2 regions of the Sporosarcina pasteurii genome follow, and region 1 is predicted to be linked to the other one. Evidence: a T-box and tRNA genes for the amino acid it is inferred to sense, from the RefSeq annotation. Region 1 holds a T-box; the other holds one or more tRNA genes.
What was found. The T-box of region 1 lies ahead of proS (proline--tRNA ligase). A T-box ahead of a tRNA ligase gene usually reads a tRNA of that ligase, here a tRNA-Pro.
Positions count from the first base shown of each region.

Region 2: it has a tRNA-Pro gene. The T-box ahead of proS (proline--tRNA ligase) is inferred to sense a tRNA for this amino acid. The anticodon was not compared.

Region 1 is NZ_CP160452.1:174,096-185,373, reverse strand. Features, by position in the region: gene AB1H92_RS00875 (NADPH-dependent FMN reductase) at 72-617, opposite strand; gene AB1H92_RS00870 (alanine--tRNA ligase-related protein) at 858-2,057, shown strand; gene AB1H92_RS00865 (chromate transporter) at 2,136-3,329, opposite strand; gene AB1H92_RS00860 (metalloregulator ArsR/SmtB family transcription factor) at 3,528-3,875, shown strand; gene AB1H92_RS00855 (arsenic transporter) at 3,891-5,186, shown strand; gene arsC (arsenate reductase (thioredoxin)) at 5,203-5,625, shown strand; gene proS (proline--tRNA ligase) at 5,696-7,135, opposite strand; T-box leader at 7,193-7,406, opposite strand; gene AB1H92_RS00840 (GNAT family N-acetyltransferase) at 8,681-9,280, shown strand; gene AB1H92_RS00835 (heavy metal translocating P-type ATPase) at 9,336-11,278, opposite strand, start outside.
Region 2 is NZ_CP160452.1:2,523,811-2,535,088, reverse strand. Features, by position in the region: rRNA gene AB1H92_RS12140 (16S ribosomal RNA) at 1-897, shown strand, start outside; rRNA gene AB1H92_RS12135 (23S ribosomal RNA) at 1,088-4,039, shown strand; rRNA gene rrf (5S ribosomal RNA) at 4,179-4,293, shown strand; tRNA gene AB1H92_RS12125 (tRNA-Val) at 4,372-4,447, shown strand; tRNA gene AB1H92_RS12120 (tRNA-Thr) at 4,463-4,538, shown strand; tRNA gene AB1H92_RS12115 (tRNA-Lys) at 4,545-4,620, shown strand; tRNA gene AB1H92_RS12110 (tRNA-Leu) at 4,649-4,730, shown strand; tRNA gene AB1H92_RS12105 (tRNA-Gly) at 4,739-4,813, shown strand; tRNA gene AB1H92_RS12100 (tRNA-Leu) at 4,822-4,907, shown strand; tRNA gene AB1H92_RS12095 (tRNA-Arg) at 4,933-5,009, shown strand; tRNA gene AB1H92_RS12090 (tRNA-Pro) at 5,033-5,109, shown strand; tRNA gene AB1H92_RS12085 (tRNA-Ala) at 5,116-5,191, shown strand; tRNA gene AB1H92_RS12080 (tRNA-Met) at 5,257-5,330, shown strand; tRNA gene AB1H92_RS12075 (tRNA-Ile) at 5,338-5,411, shown strand; tRNA gene AB1H92_RS12070 (tRNA-Ser) at 5,431-5,523, shown strand; tRNA gene AB1H92_RS12065 (tRNA-Met) at 5,617-5,691, shown strand; tRNA gene AB1H92_RS12060 (tRNA-Met) at 5,884-5,958, shown strand; tRNA gene AB1H92_RS12055 (tRNA-Asp) at 5,962-6,037, shown strand; tRNA gene AB1H92_RS12050 (tRNA-Phe) at 6,051-6,126, shown strand; tRNA gene AB1H92_RS12045 (tRNA-Gly) at 6,133-6,206, shown strand; tRNA gene AB1H92_RS12040 (tRNA-Ile) at 6,212-6,288, shown strand; tRNA gene AB1H92_RS12035 (tRNA-Asn) at 6,290-6,364, shown strand; tRNA gene AB1H92_RS12030 (tRNA-Ser) at 6,372-6,462, shown strand; tRNA gene AB1H92_RS12025 (tRNA-Glu) at 6,470-6,541, shown strand; gene AB1H92_RS12020 (TraR/DksA C4-type zinc finger protein) at 6,913-7,515, opposite strand; gene AB1H92_RS12015 (1,4-dihydroxy-2-naphthoate polyprenyltransferase) at 7,663-8,583, opposite strand; gene AB1H92_RS12010 (isochorismate synthase MenF) at 8,741-10,129, shown strand; gene menD (2-succinyl-5-enolpyruvyl-6-hydroxy-3-cyclohexene-1-carboxylic-acid synthase) at 10,119-11,278, shown strand, end outside.

The DNA.
Region 1 (11,278 bases):
GAATAAAACCACTTTCTCATTGAAGAAGTTGTCCTTTAAACGACAACTTCTATATATGAGAAAGTGGTTTTTTACTGGTCTTGTTCCTTCTTAACAAATTCCAAAAATCGTTCCATCACTTCGTCAATATACTGCAAAGTAACTTCATGAGTAAGTTCACCGTTTTCAAACTTTTGTCCGGCACCACCAATAAGAATTTCATTACTTACAGCCGGCATCATAACCGCACCGACACTCGTTAATATTTGTCTTGCGTGCAATTGCGCTCTAATCGTTCCCAATCCTCCTTGCGAGACGCCCATTAAAAGAACCGGTTTTTTCGCAATCGGTTTCTCTACTCGCGATAGCCAATCTAATGCATTTTTTAACACCCCTGATATCGACCAATTAAACTCAGGCGTGCTAATAAAAACAGCATCAGCGTCTTCAATCATTTTCTTAAATTTTTCAACTTCCTTTGGCGGATACATTTCTTCATCTTCATTGTAAAACGGAAGCTTTCCAATCGGTGCCACTTCAAGATTAAACATCGTATGATACCGCTTTTCAATCGTTTCAATTAACTGCCGATTGTAAGAATCCTCCCGCAAACTCCCAATAAGAGCTATAACTTTCATTTTCCATTCTCCTCTACACATATTGAAGCATCAAATTTTAGTATGAACAATAATTCTTGAATTTAGAAAACATTTATTTTCGGTAATTTGTGGGTAAATGTAAATATAGTAAAACAACTTCTTTAAAAACCGAATCTATTTAAGTTTAATTTTCCATTCACATGGGGACTGTTAGGAATGACATTCCCACCATTAATTATGATAAGATAAACCCAACTTAATGAAGTAGGAGTCGATTTTATGCTAAAAAATCGTTTGTATTATGCCGAGCCCGAGTGTCAATCTTTTACGGCGCAAGTAGTGAAAACGGAAAGAGATGAGAATGAAAAACCTTACGTTGTGTTGGATCAAACGGCCTTTTATCCAACCGGCGGCGGTCAGCCACACGATACCGGTACAATTAATGGAGTACCCATAATTGATGTTGTTGAAATTGATGGTGAAATTCGTCATTATTTGTCGGGAGAGATGGATGCCTCAGGCGAACTCGATTGTAATATCAATTGGGAACGTCGCTTTGACCACATGCAGCAACATGCCGGACAACACATATTATCCGCTGCATTTGTTGAGTTATTTGAATTTCCAACTGTCAGTTTCCATTTAGGGACAAATTTGGTCTCCATTGATATCGAGGCTGATGACATTACAGACGAACAACTTAAAGCAGCAGAAGAGCTGGCAAATAAAGTGATTCTTGAAAACCGTCCAATCGAAGTGAAGTGGGTAACGGAAGACGAACTCTATCAATATCCACTGCGAAAGCAAATTCAAGCAACCGAGGAGATACGTCTTGTCATTATTCCAGATTTTGACTATAACGGATGTGGCGGAACTCATCCTGAATATACCGGACAAGTGAGTTCGTTAAAAATCGTATCTGCTGAGAAGCATCGAGGAAACACAAGGGTTCATTTCGTTTGTGGAAAGCGCGTACTCAATCTGTTACATGATAAAACAAATGTAGTTGCGAAAGCTTCAAAATTATTAAGTGCCCCTGAAGATGGGATTGGCAAGGCTATCGAGAAGCTATTAGAGACAAATCACTCACTTGAAAAATCATTGAAGGAAACACAAGATGCAATATTATCATTCGAGTCCAAAGAATTATTGAGTCAACAGCGTAACGGCTTAGTTACCGCTACATTCCAAGGCCGTTCCATTCAGCAATTACAAAAACTAGCTCGATTCATTGTGGCGGAATCAGACGAAACAATTGTACTTCTCGTTGCTCGTAATGATGATAAGCTTCAATTTGTTGCAGCTAGAGGCAGTTTATCTACTGCAAGTATGAAGGACGTTTCAGCTGCTGTGTTGCCACTCATAGACGGTAAAGGTGGAGGAAATGACGCTTTCGTTCAAGGCGGCGGTGATTATAAACTGACAGAAGAAGAATTGTTAAAAATGATGGAAAATAGTTTAACTGCCTCGATTAATTAACTTTGAAACTTCTTGATTTGAGCAATAAAAAAATAAGGCGATTCTCTATGTTAAAAATAGATATCGCCTTATTTCCTATCAAATTAATGGTAAAATCACGCCAACAAGCGCACCAGTTACAACAACAATCCAAGGTGGAAGCTTCCAATAAGCAAGCATGCTAAATAGAATCGCTGCTAACGCAAAATCAACAGGCGCTAAGATAGAACTTGTCCAAATCGGTGTATAAAAAGCTGAAATTAAAATCCCAACAACGGCTGCATTGACTCCCATAATTGCCCCTTTAATCTTTGGGGTGTTTCGTAAACTATCCCAAAATGGCAACGCACCGAGAATCAGAAGGAAAGCAGGTAAAAACACTGCAGCTGTTGCAATTAATCCGCCTTGCCATCCTTTCAGGACAGCTCCTAAATAAGCAGCAAATGTAAATAAAGGTCCTGGTACTGCTTGCGTGGCACCATACCCCGCTAAAAATGCCTCTTCCGTTATCCATCCAGTTGGTACAAATTCTTGTTCCAATAATGGCAACACGACGTGTCCCCCGCCGAAAACTAATGACCCAGAACGATAAAAACTGTCGAACATAGCAATCCAATATGAGCCTGTTATTCCCTTAATGACAGGTAATAGAAATAACAAAGCGAAAAACAACGATAAGCAAATTACTGAAACTCGTTTAGTAATTGGAAATTGAGAATTTGCCTCTGCACTTTTCTCATGTTTTTTAAATAATAAAAAGCCCAAAAATGCCGCAATCAAAATGACCCCTACTTGCGTAAAAGCCGTCTGCCAAATGAGCGTGCCAACTAAAGCAAATAAAGCAATCGCTTTCCTTTTTAAATCAGGCGTTAATTTATTAGCCATGCCTAAAATCGCTTGGGCAACTACTGCTACTGCAACGATTTTCAACCCATGTATCCAACCAGCATCTCCAACATCAAAACTACTGAGCAACAAAGCAAAAATGATAAGGGCAATGACTGAAGGCAATGTGAATCCTATAAAAGAAATAATTCCACCTAATACTCCGGCTCGCATCACGCCAATCCCAATTCCAACCTGGCTACTCGCAGGTCCGGGTAAAAATTGAGCTAACGCTACTAAATCCGCATAGCTTTTTTCATCCATCCACTTTCTTCTTCGAACATATTCCTCGTGAAAATAACCTAAATGAGCTGTTGGCCCACCAAATGATGTCAAGCCCAGTCTGGTTGATATAATCAAAATTTCTAAGAGATTTTTCAACCGATTATTACTATTATTTTGTCCCATTTGCTCCTCCTTTTTTCTCTTTCCCATCAAATTTGTGTATGGTCAAAAGATAACATCTACATAAGTGATCTTCCATTTAAAAATAGAATTTTTACAAATTTTTAACATACTAGCACCTGATTAATACTCCAAAGTATACAAACTTTCCACTTGTATGTATAAGCATATGCTTATATACTAATCGTTGGAGGAGATAAAATGAATGATTCATTACCCATTGATTTACAACGAGCATCACAACTTTTAAAGTTACTTGGTGATCCGACTCGTTTAACAATGATGAAATTGCTTAAATCACACGAATGTTGTGTATGTGAATTTGTTGAAATATTTCAGATGAGTCAACCTGCAATCAGTCAACACTTGCGCAGGCTTCGGGACATTGAATTAGTACAGGAAGAACGCCGCGGGCAATGGGTTTTTTACTCTATTAATAAAGAACACACAGATTATCCGTTTATCGAAGGCATTTTAAAACATCTTGCTGACCAAGATGAATCTATTACAGAGTTGGAAGCAAAAGGGCTTCGCATTTGCTGTGAATAAGGAGGAGAAAAGAACATGATTTCAGTTATTACCGCATCAGCCATCTTCCTCATCACACTAATTTTTGTTATTTGGCAACCGAGAAACCTCTCAATTGGCTGGTCTGCTTGTATCGGGGCACTTATTGCGCTGCTCATAGGGGTTGTCAACTTTCAAGATGTGTTAGATGTTACAGGAATTGTTTGGAATGCAACACTTGCTTTTATCGCAATTATTATTATTTCACTCATTTTAGATGAGATTGGATTTTTTGAGTGGGCTGCCCTCCATATGGCTAGATTAGCCCAAGGCAGCGGTGTCCGCATGTTTGTGTATGTTACCATCTTAGGCGCAGTCGTTGCGGCCCTTTTCGCAAATGATGGTGCTGCACTTATTTTGACGCCTATCGTATTGGCGATGGTACGAAATTTAAATTTCAATGAAAAAATGGTTTTCCCATTTATCATTGCCAGTGGATTTATTGCAGACACGACTTCTTTACCGTTAGTTGTCAGTAACTTAGTCAATATTGTTTCTGCAGACTATTTCGGAATAGGCTTTGCCGAATATGCATCACGTATGATTGTACCGAATTTATTTGCATTAGTCGCCAGTATTTTAGTATTGTATTTATTTTTCCGGAAAAGTATCCCTGAAAATTATCAAGTGTCGGATCTGAAACAACCAAAAGACGCAATTAAAGATTTAAAGATGTTTCGCCTATCTTGGATTGTCTTAACAGTATTACTCATTGGCTACTTCAGCAGCGAATTTACGGGGCTACCTGTTTCTATTGTCGCTGGCATCGTTGCGATTTTTTACACGATTATGGCTCAAAGAAGTACTGCCGTTCAAACGAAACAGGTCATTAAAGGTGCACCATGGGCCATCGTTTTCTTTTCCATTGGCATGTACGTCGTTGTTTATGGCTTGCGAAATGTTGGACTTACAAGCATACTCGCAGATGTCATCCAACTGGCTGCTGACCAAGGGTTATTTGTAGGAACGATTTCGATGGGCTTTATTGCCGCAATCTTGTCATCAGTGATGAATAACATGCCTACCGTTATGATCAACGCTTTGGCGATATCTGAAACAACTACAACAGGACCCATCCGGGAGGCTTTAATTTATGCCAATGTGATTGGGTCAGATTTAGGACCAAAAATCACGCCAATCGGTTCTTTAGCTACGTTATTATGGTTGCACGTTCTTTCGCAAAAAGGCGTGAAAATTAAGTGGGGAACGTATTTTAAGATTGGAATCATTTTAACAATTCCTACGCTACTTTTTACACTTATCGGGCTTTATTTATGGTTATTAATTATCTAATAGAGGAGATTTTATCATGACTAAAAAGACACTTTATTTCTTATGTACAGGAAATTCTTGCCGTAGCCAAATGGCTGAAGGTTGGGGAAAAGAATATTTAGGAGATAACTGGGAAGTTTTCAGTGCGGGTATTGAAGCGCACGGCGTCAACCCAAAAGCGGTTCAAGCAATGAAGGAAGTAGATGTAGATATCACCAATCAATCTTCAGATTTAATTGATAGGAACATTTTAAATACTGCTGATTTAGTTGTTACATTATGCGGTGACGCGATAGATAATTGCCCAACGATTCCTCCTCACGTTCGTCATGAGCACTGGGGTTTTGATGACCCTGCAAAGGCTGAAGGAACAGATGAAGAGGTTTGGGCTGTTTTCCAACGGGTTCGTGATGAGATTGGGGAAAAGATCAATGCTTTTTCTAAGGAAAACGCAATTTAAGTTACTCTAGTAAATCATAAAAAGAGACCAACAAATGTAATGCACCTGTTGGTCTCTTTTATTTTTTATATTAGTAAGCGCGGCCAAACCATACCGTATGCTTTGCGTCTTTTCCGCAGTTAATACATGTATCTTTCGTTGCCGGCGGGTTGAACGGAATGTTGCGCGTCGTGAACTTTGTTTCTTCTTGAACATGAGATTCACAATCATCGTCACCACACCATCCTGCTAGTACCCAGCCTGGAATGTCGTCGTTTTTCTCTGAATCTGCAATATGTTGTTCTAATTGCTCGAGTGTGTCGACGTGTGTATGAGAATGCTTTTCACGGAATGCTTTCGCCTTTTCGAATAGGCGTGTTTGCATCGTCGTTAATTCTTCTTCAATACGTGCAACTAGGTCGTTCAAATTAACTTCCACTTTTTCATCTTCATCACGTGCTTTTAATAATGCCTGGTCTTTTGCCAAGTCACGTGGTCCTAACTCAACGCGTACTGGAACCCCTTTTAATTCCCACTCGTTAAACTTGAAGCCTGGTGATTGGTCAGAATCATCAAGACGAACGCGGATACCTTTTGCTTTTAATTCAGCAAAAACAGCATCTAACTTCTCGATAATTTCAGGATTCTTCTTCCACGGTCCAACTGGAATTAACACCACTTGTGTCGGCGCGATACGTGGCGGTAAAACAAGACCTTGTTCATCGCCGTGAACCATAATGACAGAACCGATAAGACGTGTTGACGTTCCCCATGAAGTTGTATGAACGTATTCATGTTTATTTTCACGCGTTAAATATTTAATATCGAATGCTTCCGCAAATTTCGTGCCTAAATAATGAGATGTTCCCGCTTGAACTGCTTTTCCATCTTGCATCATCGCTTCGATTGAATAAGTATCAACCGCACCGGCAAAACGTTCAGAAGGCGTTTTTTCACCGTCATAAACTGGAATCGCAAGCAAGTCTTCTACAACTTCTTTGTAAATGCCAAGCATTTGCATCGTTTCTTCACGTGCTTCTTCCTCGTCTACATGCGCAGTATGCCCTTCTTGCCATAAAAACTCAGAAGTACGAATAAACGGTAACGTTCTCTTTTCCCAACGGAAAACATTCGCCCATTGGTTAATTAACACTGGAAGATCGCGGTAACTGTTGATCCAATCTGAATATAGGTGACCAATCATTGTTTCTGAAGTTGGACGAAGTGCTAAACGCTCTTCTAACTTTTCCCCCGCTGCTTCAGTAACCCACGGCAATTCAGGTGAAAATCCTTCAATATGGTCTTTTTCTTTTTGGAAAAAGTTCTCTGGAATTAACATTGGGAAATATGCGTTACGGTGCCCAGTTTCTTTAAAACGCTTGTCCATTTCCGCTTGGATATGCTCCCAAATTTCATAGCCGTCTGGTTTAAAAGCGATACAGCCACGAACTGGCGTATAGTCCATTAAATCAGCTTTTTGAATGGTATCGATATACCAACTTGTAAATTCGTTTTCTCTCTTGCTCGTCATTCTTGTTCCTCCTTAAGTATTGTTTGACGAAAATAAAAAAACACAAAGCTGCCCTCTAATAAGGACGTCTTTGCGCGATTGACGTGGTACCACCTTCATTTAGCTTACTTCACGTAAGCCCTCTTGAAACGTTTGATAACGAAAACGACTCGGTTATGTTTACATAACATCTCAGCGGTAGGTTTCAATAAAAAGCGGTGCGATAACTCTCAGCAGTTGTTACCATTTCTGTCTCACATTTTTATTTACTTGGCCACGTCACGGATTTTATATCTACAATAGCATAGCAAATATTTAGAACTTAGACAACTGAATGAGCGCTGATGATTGAGTCAATTTTTTATGGGTACCATTGCAAAGGTTTTCTCTTCTCGGATAGTTAAGTATTCCATTTATAAAAACACCAAATAAAACTATGTTGATTTCCGTTCCGAGCGGACGCGTTCCGTGGGGCGTGCGGTGAGCCTCCTCGTCGCGAAAACCGCGCTCCTGTGGGGTCTCACCTGTCACGCTAATCCCACCGGAGTCGCCGCTCTGCACTCCAATCAACAGAGATTTCTTATACATAAGTTTTTATAAACGCAAATAACTTACATAACTTTCTTTATTAATAACTTTGTTATCTCAAAATCACTGTAATCCTTTTAAAGCTCGATAAACAGGCTTTCCAGTTGTCTAATGTAAGAAAGAAAGATTTCTTGTACTAACGGACTTAATCCTTTTGCAACTTCAAATTGTAAGTGTTGATCTAATAAATTTACGTATTTTCTCTATTTCCCTATCTTAGTATTAAATTCGACTCACTTGGATTGAACCGAATAACGAGTCCATTGTCGTTTGTCCATCAATTGAAAGTGTGCTTTACTACGGTCTCGACTATTACTTCTAGCTTTGCGAAGAGCTGGGTGAACGTGTCTGACTAAGTTCGTTGAAGTATTCTAAACAAACCTGTTTAAATATTGGTGAGCTTGTAATCACTTTAATCATGTGGGTCCTCTCCTGTAGCGTTTGTCTGCAAACTCTACTATACAAGAAGAGAGCTCCTTTTTTCATGCCTTCAAATCTAATTATTCCATGTGCACACCAATTAATCGGAGTGGAAATCGGCGACTCCTGCGGGAACAGCGCGAGCCGAAGACCCTGGACTGAGCGAAGCGAGGGAAGCGGCTGAGGCCGTGCCCGCGGAAAGCGTCCGATTGGAACGGAGATTAATTGTGTTATGGATTTTCATTTATCCCCCACAAACATTTTACTCATACAGCGCCGATGATTGATACCTCTCACTATAAAAGTGGATTTGTTTTTTTAAGATTTGCAATGTAATCACTAGAAAAATAAAGCTTTTAAGCCCGAAATGATTAATGTCCAATCATATTCTTATCGCCAAAAAACCGTGTCATTTTTGGCGAAAAAATTTGTACCATTTCAATAAAATGTCACTTCCCTTTTATCCTGTTTCCCCTTATAATTGCATTACAATTGATAAAAAAAGCAATTTGACATAGAGAAAATTGTAAAAAAATATACCTTAAAAGGGGTTCTGTGATGGAAAATATTGTGTTAGTAAACGACATTGTTACTTTAAGAACGATGGAGCTTACAGATATAGATGCGATTTTTGAAGCCGGTAATTATAATGAGATTTGGACACATTTAGCAATAACAATACAAAGCCGCGAAGATGCAGCAAACTTTGTTAAGGAATCACTACTCAATCAATCGTTAGGCAAAGAACATTCTTTTGTTATTATTGATAATAAAACAAACCGTATTATCGGCGGAACAAAATTGAAGAACCTAGATCATACGCATATGCGGATTGAACTTGGCTATTCATGGCTTTCACCTTCCTATTGGCGAAGCCCTATAAACACGAATTGTAAGTATTTACTAATGCAATATTGCTTTGAAGTACTTCATCTAAATCGCGTTCAAATTCAAGCTGATGAACGAAACGTTCGTTCAAGAAATGCAATTGCTCGTATCGGAGCTACCCAGGAAGGTATCTTCCGTGATCACATGATTCGAAAAGACGGTACACCAAGAAACACTGTGATTTTTAGTGTAATTCGTCCGGAATGGCCCATTGTTAAAATGCACATGGAACAGTTAATGAATCGACGAATTGAACAACCCGTGTCCTAAATTTAATTCAAAAAGGCATTTCTTCTTCCAACCGGAGAGAGAAATGCCTTTTTATTTATAACTTCACTTTTTGCAAGCGAAGCGCGTTCAATACGACGGATACCGAACTGAAAGCCATCGCCGCACCAGCTACCCAAGGTGCTAATAAACCAATCGCGGCAATTGGAATTCCAACAGTGTTATAGAAAAAAGCAAAAAACAAGTTTTGCTTAATATTACGCATCGTTTTTCTACTCATCATGATCGCATCCGCTACACTATTTAAATCCCCACGCATTAGCGTAATATCTGCAGCTTCAATCGCAATATCTGTACCTGTTCCTACAGCCATTCCGATATTAGCCGTTGCTAGTGCTGGTGCGTCGTTAATACCGTCTCCAACCATGGCAACATTTTTACTAGTAGCTTGTAGCTTTTGAATTTCATCACTTTTTTGCTCTGGTAATACTTCAGCAATGACATGTGAAATGCCTACTTCTTTTGCAATCGCATCAGCTGTTCTTGTATTGTCACCCGTTAACATAATGACATCCAATCCAAGCTCATGCATCCTTGCAATTGCTTCTTTAGACGTTTCCTTCACCGTATCAGCAACCGCAATAACACCTGCAATTTTACTTTCAATCGCGACGAGCATCGCTGTTTTACCTTCATTCTCAAGATTTTCCATCGACACTTCATAATCTAGTAGGTCAATCTGATGCTCTCTCATTAGTTTTCTTGTCCCAACGAGAATCGTTTTTTCATTCACAACTGCTTGGATTCCATAACCAGGCAATGCTTCAAAACTTTCGACATTTCCTAAATCGACGCCTTTTTCTCGAACGCCTCTAACGATCGCTTGTGCAAGTGGGTGTTCAGATTGGTTTTCAGCCGTTGCAACCAGTTGCAGAACGTCTTCCTCCACAAATCCATCAGCAATCATCACGTCAGTTAGTGCCGGTTCTCCCTTTGTCACCGTACCCGTTTTATCCAACACGACTGTATCAATCGCTTGTGTATGCTCTAAATGTTCGCCGCCTTTAAAAAGCACGCCAATTTCAGCCGCCCTTCCAGATCCAGCCATAATCGATGTCGGAGTGGCTAAACCGAGTGCACACGGACAAGCGATAACTAAAATAGAAATTGTCGGAATTAAAGCAGAACGAAAATCGCCTGGAGTTACGGCGAAATACCAAATGAGAAACGTAACAATCGCAATGCCTACAACGACAGGTACGAAAATACCCGATATTCTATCCGCTAATCGCTGAATATCGGCTTTAGAACCTTGCGCCTCTTCCACTACTTTTACAATTTGAGCAAGCGCCGTATCTTTCCCAACTTTTGTTGCTTTAATTTGAAGGGAGCCATTTTTATTAATTGTTGCCCCAATCACCGTATCGCCGACAGCTTTATCCATGGGAATACTTTCACCAGTTAGCATGGATTCATCAACCGCTGAATTCCCTTCAATGATTTCCCCGTCTACTGGGATCTTTTCCCCAGGCCTAACGAGAATTACATCGCCGGCAATTACTTCCTCGATAGGAATCTCTGTTTCAATACCGCCCCTAACGACCCTTGCCGTTTTTGCTTGTAATCCAAGGAGCTTTTGAATCGCCTGACTCGTTTTTCCTTTCGCGCGAACTTCAAATAGTTTTCCAAGAACAATAAGTGTAATAATCACTGCCGATGCTTCAAAATAAAGTTCGGGATGACCTACCTTTCCGCCATTCACCCACTCAATCGCTAAATACAAACTGTAGAAATATGCCGCACTTGTTCCGAGGGCCACCAGGACATCCATATTGGCACTTTTATTTCTAAGGGAATTAACAGCCCCTCTATAAAACTGCGCGCCAATGATAAATTGAACCGGCGTTGCAAGGATTAACTGTAACCATGGATTCATTAAAATTTCAGGCATATAAATGAACGACAGAAATTCAAAATGGGCAACCATCGTCCAAAACAATGGAAACGTTAAAATTGCCGAAATGATAAATTTATGTTTTT
Region 2 (11,278 bases), 950 kb from region 1:
GCTTGAGTACAGAAGAGGAAAGCGGAATTCCACGTGTAGCGGTGAAATGCGTAGAGATGTGGAGGAACACCAGTGGCGAAGGCGGCTTTCTGGTCTGTAACTGACGCTGAGGCGCGAAAGCATGGGGAGCAAACAGGATTAGATACCCTGGTAGTCCATGCCGTAAACGATGAGTGCTAAGTGTTAGGGGGTTTCCGCCCCTTAGTGCTGGAGCAAACGCATTAAGCACTCCGCCTGGGGAGTACGGCCGCAAGGCTGAAACTCAAAGGAATTGACGGGGACCCGCACAAGCGGTGGAGCATGTGGTTTAATTCGAAGCTACGCGAAGAACCTTACCAGGTCTTGACATCCCGCTGACCGGTATAGAGATATACCTTTCCCTTCGGGGACAGCGGTGACAGGTGGTGCATGGTTGTCGTCAGCTCGTGTCGTGAGATGTTGGGTTAAGTCCCGTAACGAGCGCAACCCTTGACCTTAGTTGCCAGCATTCAGTTGGGCACTCTAAGGTGACTGCCGGTGACAAACCGGAGGAAGGTGGGGATGACGTCAAATCATCATGCCCCTTATGACCTGGGCTACACACGTGCTACAATGGACGGTACAGAGGGTTGCCAACCCGCGAGGGGGAGCTAATCCCATAAAACCGTTCCCAGTTCGGATTGCAGGCTGCAACTCGCCTGCATGAAGCAGGAATCGCTAGTAATCGTGGATCAGCATGCCACGGTGAATACGTTCCCGGGTCTTGTACACACCGCCCGTCACACCACGAGAGTTTGTAACACCCGAAGTCGGTGGGGTAACCCTTTTGGGAGCCAGCCGCCGAAGGTGGGACAGATGATTGGGGTGAAGTCGTAACAAGGTAGCCGTATCGGAAGGTGCGGCTGGATCACCTCCTTTCTAAGGATATTTAACGGAATGAAGAGAAAGTTCTCTTCAACTTGACGTTTTGCGTTCAGTTTTGAGGGTTCATTCATTTGAACTTTCATTACTTGTTCTTTGAAAACTGGATAAAACGACATTGAAATAAACACAAATGTAGTAATGTATGAATCAATTGTTGTATATCGCTATACAACGTTGGTTTTAAGGTTAAGTTAGAAAGGGCGCACGGCGGATGCCTTGGCACTAGGAGCCTATGAAGGACGGCACTAACACCGATATGCTCTGGGGAGCTGTAAGTAAGCTTTGATCCAGAGATTTCCGAATGGGGAAACCCACTGTTCGTAATGGAACAGTACATATACGTGAATACATAGCGTATATGAGGCACACCCGGAGAACTGAAACATCTAAGTACCCGGAGGAAGAGAAAGAAAATCGATTCCCTGAGTAGCGGCGAGCGAAACGGGAACAGCCCAAACCAGGAAGCTTGCTTCCTGGGGTTGTAGGACACTCTATACGGAGTTACAAAGGAATGCATTAGATGAAGCGACCTGGAAAGGTCTGCCATAGTGGGTAATAGCCCCGTAATCAAAAGTGTATTCTCTCCAGAGTGGATCCTGAGTACGACGGAACACGTGAAATTCCGTTGGAATCCGGGAGGACCATCTCCCAAGGCTAAATACTTCCTAGTGACCGATAGTGAACCAGTACCGTGAGGGAAAGGTGAAAAGCACCCCGGAAGGGGAGTGAAATAGATCCTGAAACCGTGTGCCTACAAGTAGTCAGAGCTCGATGCTGTTTCTTCGGAAACAAGCTGAGTGATGGCGTGCCTTTTGTAGAATGAACCGGCGAGTTACTGATTACATGCAAGGTTAAGCAGAGAATGCGGAGCCGCAGCGAAAGCGAGTCTGAATAGGGCGTTTTAGTATATAGTCGTAGACCCGAAACCAGGTGATCTACCCATGTCCAGGGTGAAGGTAAGGTAACACTTACTGGAGGCCCGAACCCACGTATGTTGAAAAATGCGGGGATGAGGTGTGGGTAGCGGTGAAATTCCAATCGAACCTGGAGATAGCTGGTTCTCTCCGAAATAGCTTTAGGGCTAGCCTCAAACGTTAGAATCTCGGAGGTAGAGCACTGTTTGGACTAGGGGCCCATCCCGGGTTACCGAATTCAGACAAACTCCGAATGCCGATGATTTTTGTTTGGGAGTCAGACTGCGGGTGATAAGATTCGTAGTCGAGAGGGAAACAACCCAGACCACCAGTTAAGGTCCCCAAGTATTCGTTAAGTGGAAAAGGATGTGGCGTTGCCCAGACAACCAGGATGTTGGCTTAGAAGCAGCCACCATTTAAAGAGTGCGTAATAGCTCACTGGTCGAGTGGCGCTGCGCCGAAAATGTACCGGGGCTAAACGAATCACCGAAACTGTGGATTGACACCTTTGGTGTCAGTGGTAGGAGAGCGTTCTAGGGGCGTCGAAGCTAGACTGTAAGGACTAGTGGAGCGCCTAGAAGTGAGAATGCCGGTATGAGTAGCGAAAGAAGGGTGAGAATCCCTTCCACCGAATGCCTAAGGTTTCCTGAGGAAGGCTCGTCCGCTCAGGGTTAGTCGGGACCTAAGTCGAGGCCGAAAGGCGTAGACGATGGACAACAGGTTGATATTCCTGTACCACCTCCCCGCCGTTTGAGTAATGGGGGGACGCAGTAGGATAGGGTGAGCGCACGGTTGGTAATGTGCGTCTAAGCAGTAAGGTGTGAAACGAGGCAAATCCCGTTTCTATAACATTGAGCTGTGATAGCAAGGGGAATTTTCCCCGGAGTCCCTGATTTCACGCTGCCAAGAAAAGCCTCTAACGAGGCGGGAGGTGCCCGTACCGCAAACCGACACAGGTAGGCGAGGAGAGAATCCTAAGGTGATCGAGAGAACTCTCGTTAAGGAACTCGGCAAAATGACCCCGTAACTTCGGGAGAAGGGGTGCTCTGATAGGGTGTTAAAGCCCGAGAGAGCCGCAGTGAATAGGCCCAGGCGACTGTTTAGCAAAAACACAGGTCTCTGCAAAACCGTAAGGTGACGTATAGGGGCTGACGCCTGCCCGGTGCTGGAAGGTTAAGGGGAGAGGTTAGCGCAAGCGAAGCTTTGAACCGAAGCCCCAGTAAACGGCGGCCGTAACTATAACGGTCCTAAGGTAGCGAAATTCCTTGTCGGGTAAGTTCCGACCCGCACGAAAGGCGTAACGATCTGGGCACTGTCTCAACGAGAGACTCGGTGAAATTATAGTACCTGTGAAGATGCAGGTTACCCGCGACAGGACGGAAAGACCCCGTGGAGCTTTACTGCAACCTGATATTGAATTCTGATGCAGTCTGTACAGGATAGGTAGGAGCCTTTGAAACCGGAGCGCCAGCTTCGGTGGAGGCATCGGTGGGATACTACCCTGACTGTATTGGAATTCTAACCCATGCCCCTTAGCGGGGTAGGAGACAGTGTCAGGCGGGCAGTTTGACTGGGGCGGTCGCCTCCTAAAGAGTAACGGAGGCGCCCAAAGGTTCCCTCAGAATGGTTGGACATCATTCGTAGAGTGCAAAGGCATAAGGGAGCTTGACTGCGAGACCTACAAGTCGAGCAGGGTCGAAAGACGGGCTTAGTGATCCGGTGGTTCCGCATGGAAGGGCCATCGCTCAACGGATAAAAGCTACCCCGGGGATAACAGGCTTATCTCTCCCAAGAGTTCACATCGACGGGGAGGTTTGGCACCTCGATGTCGGCTCATCGCATCCTGGGGCTGTAGTCGGTCCCAAGGGTTGGGCTGTTCGCCCATTAAAGCGGTACGCGAGCTGGGTTCAGAACGTCGTGAGACAGTTCGGTCCCTATCCGTCGCGGGCGCAGGAAATTTGAGAGGAGCTGTCCTTAGTACGAGAGGACCGGGATGGACATACCGCTGGTGTACCAGTTGTCTTGCCAAAGGCATAGCTGGGTAGCTACGTATGGACGGGATAAATGCTGAAAGCATCTAAGCATGAAGCCCCCCTCAAGATGAGATTTCCCATTACGCAAGTAAGTAAAATCCCTCAAAGATGATGAGGTTGATAGGTCCGAGGTGGAAGCATGGCGACATGTGCAGCTGACGGATACTAATCGATTGAGGACTTATCCTTAAATACATTGCAGTTTGTTGTATTCAATGTTTTGTTTATCCAGTTTTGAAAGAACAAAAAAACTTTCAAAAAAGGCTTGCATTAACTTGTAAAGTTTGATATAATAAATATTGTCTTGAGTTGATTGAGACAAGCTAAGTCTGGTGGCGATAGCGAAGAGGTCACACCCGTTCCCATACCGAACACGGAAGTTAAGCTCTTCAGCGCCGATGGTAGTTGGGGTTAGCCCCTGCAAGAGTAGGACGTTGCCAGTCTTGTGATTTTCACTTGAAATATTACATATCAAATCGACGCATGGACATGCGATGTTCATATATTATATTTATAAAAACGGAGGATTAGCTCAGCTGGGAGAGCACCTGCCTTACAAGCAGGGGGTCGGCGGTTCGATCCCGTCATCCTCCACCATTACACTTGATGAACGCCGGAGTAGCTCAACTGGTAGAGCAACTGACTTGTAATCAGTAGGTTGAGGGTTCAAGTCCTTTCTCCGGCACCATATTTAGAGCCATTAGCTCAGTCGGTAGAGCATCTGACTTTTAATCAGAGGGTCACAGGTTCGAATCCTGTATGGCTCACCATTATATGACTTGCCTTCATAATGGATATGCGGGTGTGGTGGAACTGGCAGACACGCTAGACTTAGGATCTAGTGCCTTCGGGCGTGGGGGTTCGACTCCCTTCACCCGCACTTTATACGCGGAAGTAGTTCAGTGGTAGAATATCACCTTGCCAAGGTGGAGGTCGCGGGTTCGAATCCCGTCTTCCGCTCCATTGACTAAGCCGGGGTGGCGGAACTGGCAGACGCACAGGACTTAAAATCCTGCGGTAGGTTTCTACCGTACCGGTTCGATTCCGGTCCTCGGCACTAGTTAGTTAATAGTTGTTAAATAGCGCCCGTAGCTCAATTGGATAGAGCGTCTGACTACGGATCAGAAGGTTATGGGTTCGACTCCTGTCGGGCGCGCCAACTAAACTTAATTTTATTAATCTCGGGAAGTAGCTCAGCTTGGTAGAGCACTTGGTTTGGGACCAAGGGGTCGCAGGTTCGAATCCTGTCTTCCCGACCATTTCCTGGGGCCTTAGCTCAGCTGGGAGAGCGCCTGCCTTGCACGCAGGAGGTCAGCGGTTCGATCCCGCTAGGCTCCACCAATTTAAAACAATTAGTATTACCTTTCGAGAAAAAGGATAATTCTTCAATCTCTTAATGATATCTTGGCGGCGTAGCTCAGCTGGCTAGAGCGTCCGGTTCATACCCGTAAGGTCGGGGGTTCGACTCCCTCCGCCGCCATTCCTGAGGACCTTTAGCTCAGTTGGTTAGAGCAGACGGCTCATAACCGTCCGGTCGCAGGTTCGAGTCCTGCAAGGTCCATCACTTTAAATTTAATTATGGAGGAATACCCAAGCCTGGCTGAAGGGATCGGTCTTGAAAACCGACAGGGGTGTTAAAGCCCGCGGGGGTTCGAATCCCTCTTCCTCCGCCATATTATCTTTGAAGGATGGAAACTAAAGGAATGTTAATTAGATAAACACACTAGAAGCGTAGTAAGTCAATCAAATTTAATTCATATTATTATCGCGGGGTGGAGCAGCGGTAGCTCGTCGGGCTCATAATCCGAAGGTCACAGGTTCAAATCCTGTCCCCGCAACCAAATATTTCAATTTCTGTAATTTTTACTAGAAGTGTAGAAGTTTAATTAATTTAATTCATTTCATAATATTATCGCGGGGTGGAGCAAATCGCATCACAACGAATGCGATTAACACCGACAGTGACAAAGTCACGAAAGGTGTAAACATATCATAAGCGTAGTAAGTCAATCAAATTTAATTCATATTATTATCGCGGGGTGGAGCAGTGGTAGCTCGTCGGGCTCATAACCCGAAGGTCGTAGGTTCAAATCCTTCCCCCGCAACCAAATGGTCCCGTGGTGTAGCGGTTAACATGCCTGCCTGTCACGCAGGAGATCGCGGGTTCGATTCCCGTCGGGACCGCCATTTTTATAATAAAGGCTTAGTAGCTCAGTCGGTAGAGCAAAGGACTGAAAATCCTTGTGTCGGCGGTTCGATTCCGTCCTAAGCCACCATGATATGCGGGTGTAGTTTAATGGCAAAACCTCAGCCTTCCAAGCTGATGATGAGGGTTCGATTCCCTTCACCCGCTCCAATTTGGGGCCTATAGCTCAGCTGGTTAGAGCGCACGCCTGATAAGCGTGAGGTCGGTGGTTCGAGTCCACTTAGGCCCACCATTCCGCAGTAGCTCAGTGGTAGAGCAATCGGCTGTTAACCGATCGGTCGTAGGTTCGAATCCTACCTGCGGAGCCATTCATACGGGGAAGTACTCAAGTGGCTCAAGAGGTGCCCCTGCTAAGGGCATAGATCGCGTAAGCGGTGCGAGGGTTCGAATCCCTCCTTCTCCGCCATAAGTTTGGCCCCTTGGTCAAGCGGTTAAGACACCGCCCTTTCACGGCGGTAACACGGGTTCGAATCCCGTAGGGGTCATACATACTGTTAATTTCTTATTAATCTAATAAGAAATTAACAGTTTTTTTATGTTTTTCTTGTCCAATGACATTGGTAAAGATATCTATCGGCCATTTTTAAAATAATTCAAATACACAGTGCATGACTTTGGCAGATTAAGACATCGTATTTGGATAGCGCTGAACGAATCACGTGTTGACTCGCTAAAGAAGTTCTTCGTGACAGTTCTTCCTACGGGAGGTCTCAGTTATACCGATAATCTCTTAGGAGTTGCCATTTATAGCTAGCCCAAAAAATTATAACCCCCTTATGCTGAGGTATATAAAATCACTACAATACCAGAGCGTAAGGAGGTAATTTAAAGTTAAATACGTTAATCTGTGAAACAGTTAGTCCTGGTCGTCTGTATTATCCGTGATACTTTTTTCAACCATTTGATCAATCAAACGCGGTTCGCCTTGCACATCATCGGTGTATGTTGTATTTTTGGGATCTATAAAATCGGATGGACTATCAGATGTCCCGAATTCCGCCACTTCGTCAAAACTGTTTTCATAGTCAATTGCTGTTGGATCTTGAGTACTTTCAAAAGGATTTTCCATTTCATTTAAAGTCACGTCTTCCTCTACAGATTGTTCGACCAGTTCGGCGTGTTCTATACAGAAGGTTGTATAAGGAACGGTTAACAGTCGCTCGTAGGGAATGTCATTTTGACACACTTCACACTTACCGTAACTTCCATCAGCCATCGCTTTTAGAGCTATGTCAATTTTACGGATATCAGATTCTGCATGTTCATTTAACACTCTATTTTTCTCTATGTCGAATAGAGCTGTCCCCATGTCAGCAGGATGGTTATCGTACATTGAAAGCTCACCTGACGTTTCTTTAATGCTTTCTTTCTGACTCGTCGTTTCTTCAACCTTCATTGATTGTTCTTTCATTTCCACTAACTCGGTTTTTAAATGTTGTTTTTGTTTATCGTTTAACACTACATCACAACCTTTTAGTATTTTTAAGTAGTATGTCCAATCGGGCTCGTTTCACTATATTGTGTAGTTTCCTTTATTCGGGATATATTAAACATGATTAAAAAAAGAAAACCTGTTTAGAGGCTGAAGCTTCTAAACAGGTTTTCGTTATGAAAATAAATAACCGAATAAAATGCCAATACCGAGTAATAAACCGAATACTGTATTTGTTACGGCTGTTTCTTTCATAGCAGGCATAACTTGTAGTGGTTGTGTGTACTTCCTAAATGTTGTAATTGCCTTGATAGGTTTACGAACACTCAGTAAAACGAGTATAGCCCAAAATGTTAATTGGCCAAACAGGACAAGGCCGATTATCCAGACATAAGAAATTAGGAAAAACAACATTAAAATTGTAATGGCATTGGCACGTCCTACAAGAATGGCCAATGTTTTTCTACCGCTTCTTTTGTCGCCTTCTAAATCACGAATATTATTCGACATCATGATTGCGGCGACTAAAAGCATACTCGGTATTGATAATAGGATCGCATGTCCTGTCACCGTGCCTGTTTGGATATAAAAGGCGATTAGAATTAACAGCATGCCCATTACAACACCCGATACAAGCTCGCCAAAGGGCGTATACGCGATTGGATAAGGGCCTCCAGTATAATAGTAGCCAATAAGCATAGAGACGATACCGACTACTGCAAGTAACCAAGATGTTTGTATACATATGTATATTCCGATAAGAACTGAAATGCCATAAAGTAAGAAGGCAAGGTTGAGGACTGTTTTCGGTTTAACACCATTTCGTACAATGGCTCCACCAATTCCAATGGATTCCTCAGTATCCAGGCCTCTTTTAAAATCGTAGTATTCATTAAACATATTCGTTGCCATTTGAATTAAAATGCTTGCGATTAGCAGGGCTAAAAATAGCGGAATATGTAGCGGGCCATTGCCGTATGTTAACGCAATCATTGTTCCAAGAAACACGGGGGCAAAAGCGGCTGTCAATGTATGTGGACGTGTTAGTTGCCACCAAATGCGCCAACCTTCATCGGCTTTTATAGTTTGCTGCAAGATAATTCTCTCCTTAAGTATATAATGCATCATATTTATTATACTTCAAAAAAGATGTGATGAACATGCCTAGCACTTATTTTCGTTGTGGATATGGTAGAATAGAAAGAGAGCCATTATGAAAGAAGGATGAAACTAATCCTTGGAGGGAAAATTTATGAGTCAGAAAATAACGATTCCTTGGCTAGAACAACCAGTAACCGAGGAAACTCATTTACGTTTTTTTACGGAAACAATTGAAGTTGGGCGTATTTCACCGCTAGCTTTTTTAGAGGCGGGTCAAACGCGCTATTCGGAAGAACATTTTTATTGGCAAAATGCAAACCAAACCTTGACAATTGTTGGTTTGGGACATGCCGAAGTTTTACAAAGTAATTGTGTAGAAGAACGGTTTTCAGATATCAAAAAACGATGGAGAGAAATATGCGATGGACTGATTAAGGAAGAAAAGGATAAAGCACCTGTATTGTTCGGTGGCTTTTCATTTGATCCTAAAAATGCTCGAGAGTCTGAATGGGCAAAGTTTCCTAGTGCTTATTTTGTATTGCCGTCATTTCAATTAATGACAAAAAATGGTCGTACATATATTTTAATAAATTTAGTTACAACAAATTATCATGCAGCAGAAGAGTTTGAAAAGTTACGAGTAGAACGAGATCAGCTTATACATAAGGCTCAGCTTAATGGATTCGTACCTGCTTCAAAACCAACTGTTGAATCTGTAGACGAGATAGAAAAAGAACGCTATAAGCAAGCAGTTCAAAATGTAACGTCACAAATTCAAAAAGGCGAGGCAGATAAAGTAGTCGTTGCACGTTCTGTGAAATTAAACTTTAAAGAACCGGTTTCAAGCGTTACTGCACTTCATCATATTGCCAATGAACAACAAGAAAGTTACCATTTTGGTTTGCAAAAAGGGGAGCAACTATTTTTTGGTGCAACACCTGAGAGATTAATTGAAATTGAGGATGGACAAGCTTACTCAGCTTGTGTTGCCGGATCGATTAAACGGGGTGAAACAGCAGAGGAAGATCGATTATTGGGGGAAGAATTGCTGACTGATCGTAAAAATAGAGATGAACATCAGTATGTCGTCGATATGATTTCAACCGTATTCAATGAGTTCTGTACTAATAATTCAATACCGCAAGAACCAAAGCTCATGAAGATACGAGATATTCAACATCTATTTACGCCTGTGCAGGCATCAGTAGATAAAGAGAAAAGTATATTTGAGTTTGTTCAGGCACTTCATCCGACACCAGCACTGGGCGGAGTTCCGACTAATAAATCGATGGATATTATTAGAGAAGAAGAACAGATGGACCGTGGCTATTACGCCGCGCCAATTGGTTGGACTGACACAGAAGGAAACGGAGAATTTGCGGTTGCCATTCGTTCGGCCTTATTAGAAGAAGAACAAGCATACTTATATGCAGGCGGCGGAATCGTAGCAAATTCAGAAGTTGAAAAAGAGTATGACGAAACATGGATAAAATTCAGACCAGTTTTACGTGCACTCGGAGGAAAATTATATGATAAATAAAAGCATTTTAACAAATTATGTAGGACGCATCACAAGTGCATTAAAAAATGCCGGTGTTCAATCGGTTGTTATTAGTCCCGGCTCACGTTCAACGCCACTTGCATATGCATTTGCTTTATCCAAATCATTTAATGTCTATACGCAAATTGATGAGCGTTCAGCAGGCTTTTTTGCACTTGGGTTAGCGAAAGCCTCAAGGATGCCTGTTGTACTTCTTTGTACGTCTGGAACAGCTGCATCTAACTATTTTCCAGCGATTACTGAGGCTCATTATGCGCGGATTCCACTGATTGCGATTACAGCGGATCGTCCGCATGAACTAAGGGAAGTTGGAGCGCCACAAGCAATCGACCAAATACGACTTTACGGGGAACATGTGAAACTCAGTGTAGATTTTCCCTTAGCTGAAAATAATGCGGACATCAATGATTATATTGAACGGAATGTACAGCGCACTGTGTCTGTGGCGTTAACTGAACCGATGGGACCTATTCATTTAAATATACCGTTCAGGGAACCGCTTCTTATCGATATGGATATGGAACTACCAACATTGTCCTTCAAAAAATATTTTAAGGCGAAACCAACATTAGACTCAGCTTCTACACGTCAAATTGAAACGATTTTGGAGGCATCCGAACAAGGGATTATTATTGTCGGGGAGTTAACGGAGCATCTCGATAAAGCGTCATTCTGGGCCTTTGCAAAGGCGTTAAATTGGCCAGTGTTATGTGACCCGTTGTCTAATCTTCGGACTGAAATTCCAGAAGATTGTATCGATCTATGTATCGACCAATATGATGCGCTATTAAAAAGTGAACAATTTGGCCAATCTGTACTTCCTGAAACAGTCATACGATTCGGAGCACAGCCAGTTTCTAAGCCGCTGTCACTTTATTTGAAAAATCATCGTCCAGCTAATTATTTTGTCGTTGATGAGGATCCACAGTTCAGAGACTCTTTGGGGGTAGTGACCCACCATATTCAATCGCCTACAGAAGCTGTACTCCAAGTGAATGTAGAAAAAGAACGACACACTTATACAAATCGATGGATTGAAGCAAATGAGTTGCTATCGTCCATGCTTGATGAATATGCGCCAACTGCTAATGATGAAGGAACATACGCACATGTATTATTTGAACATTT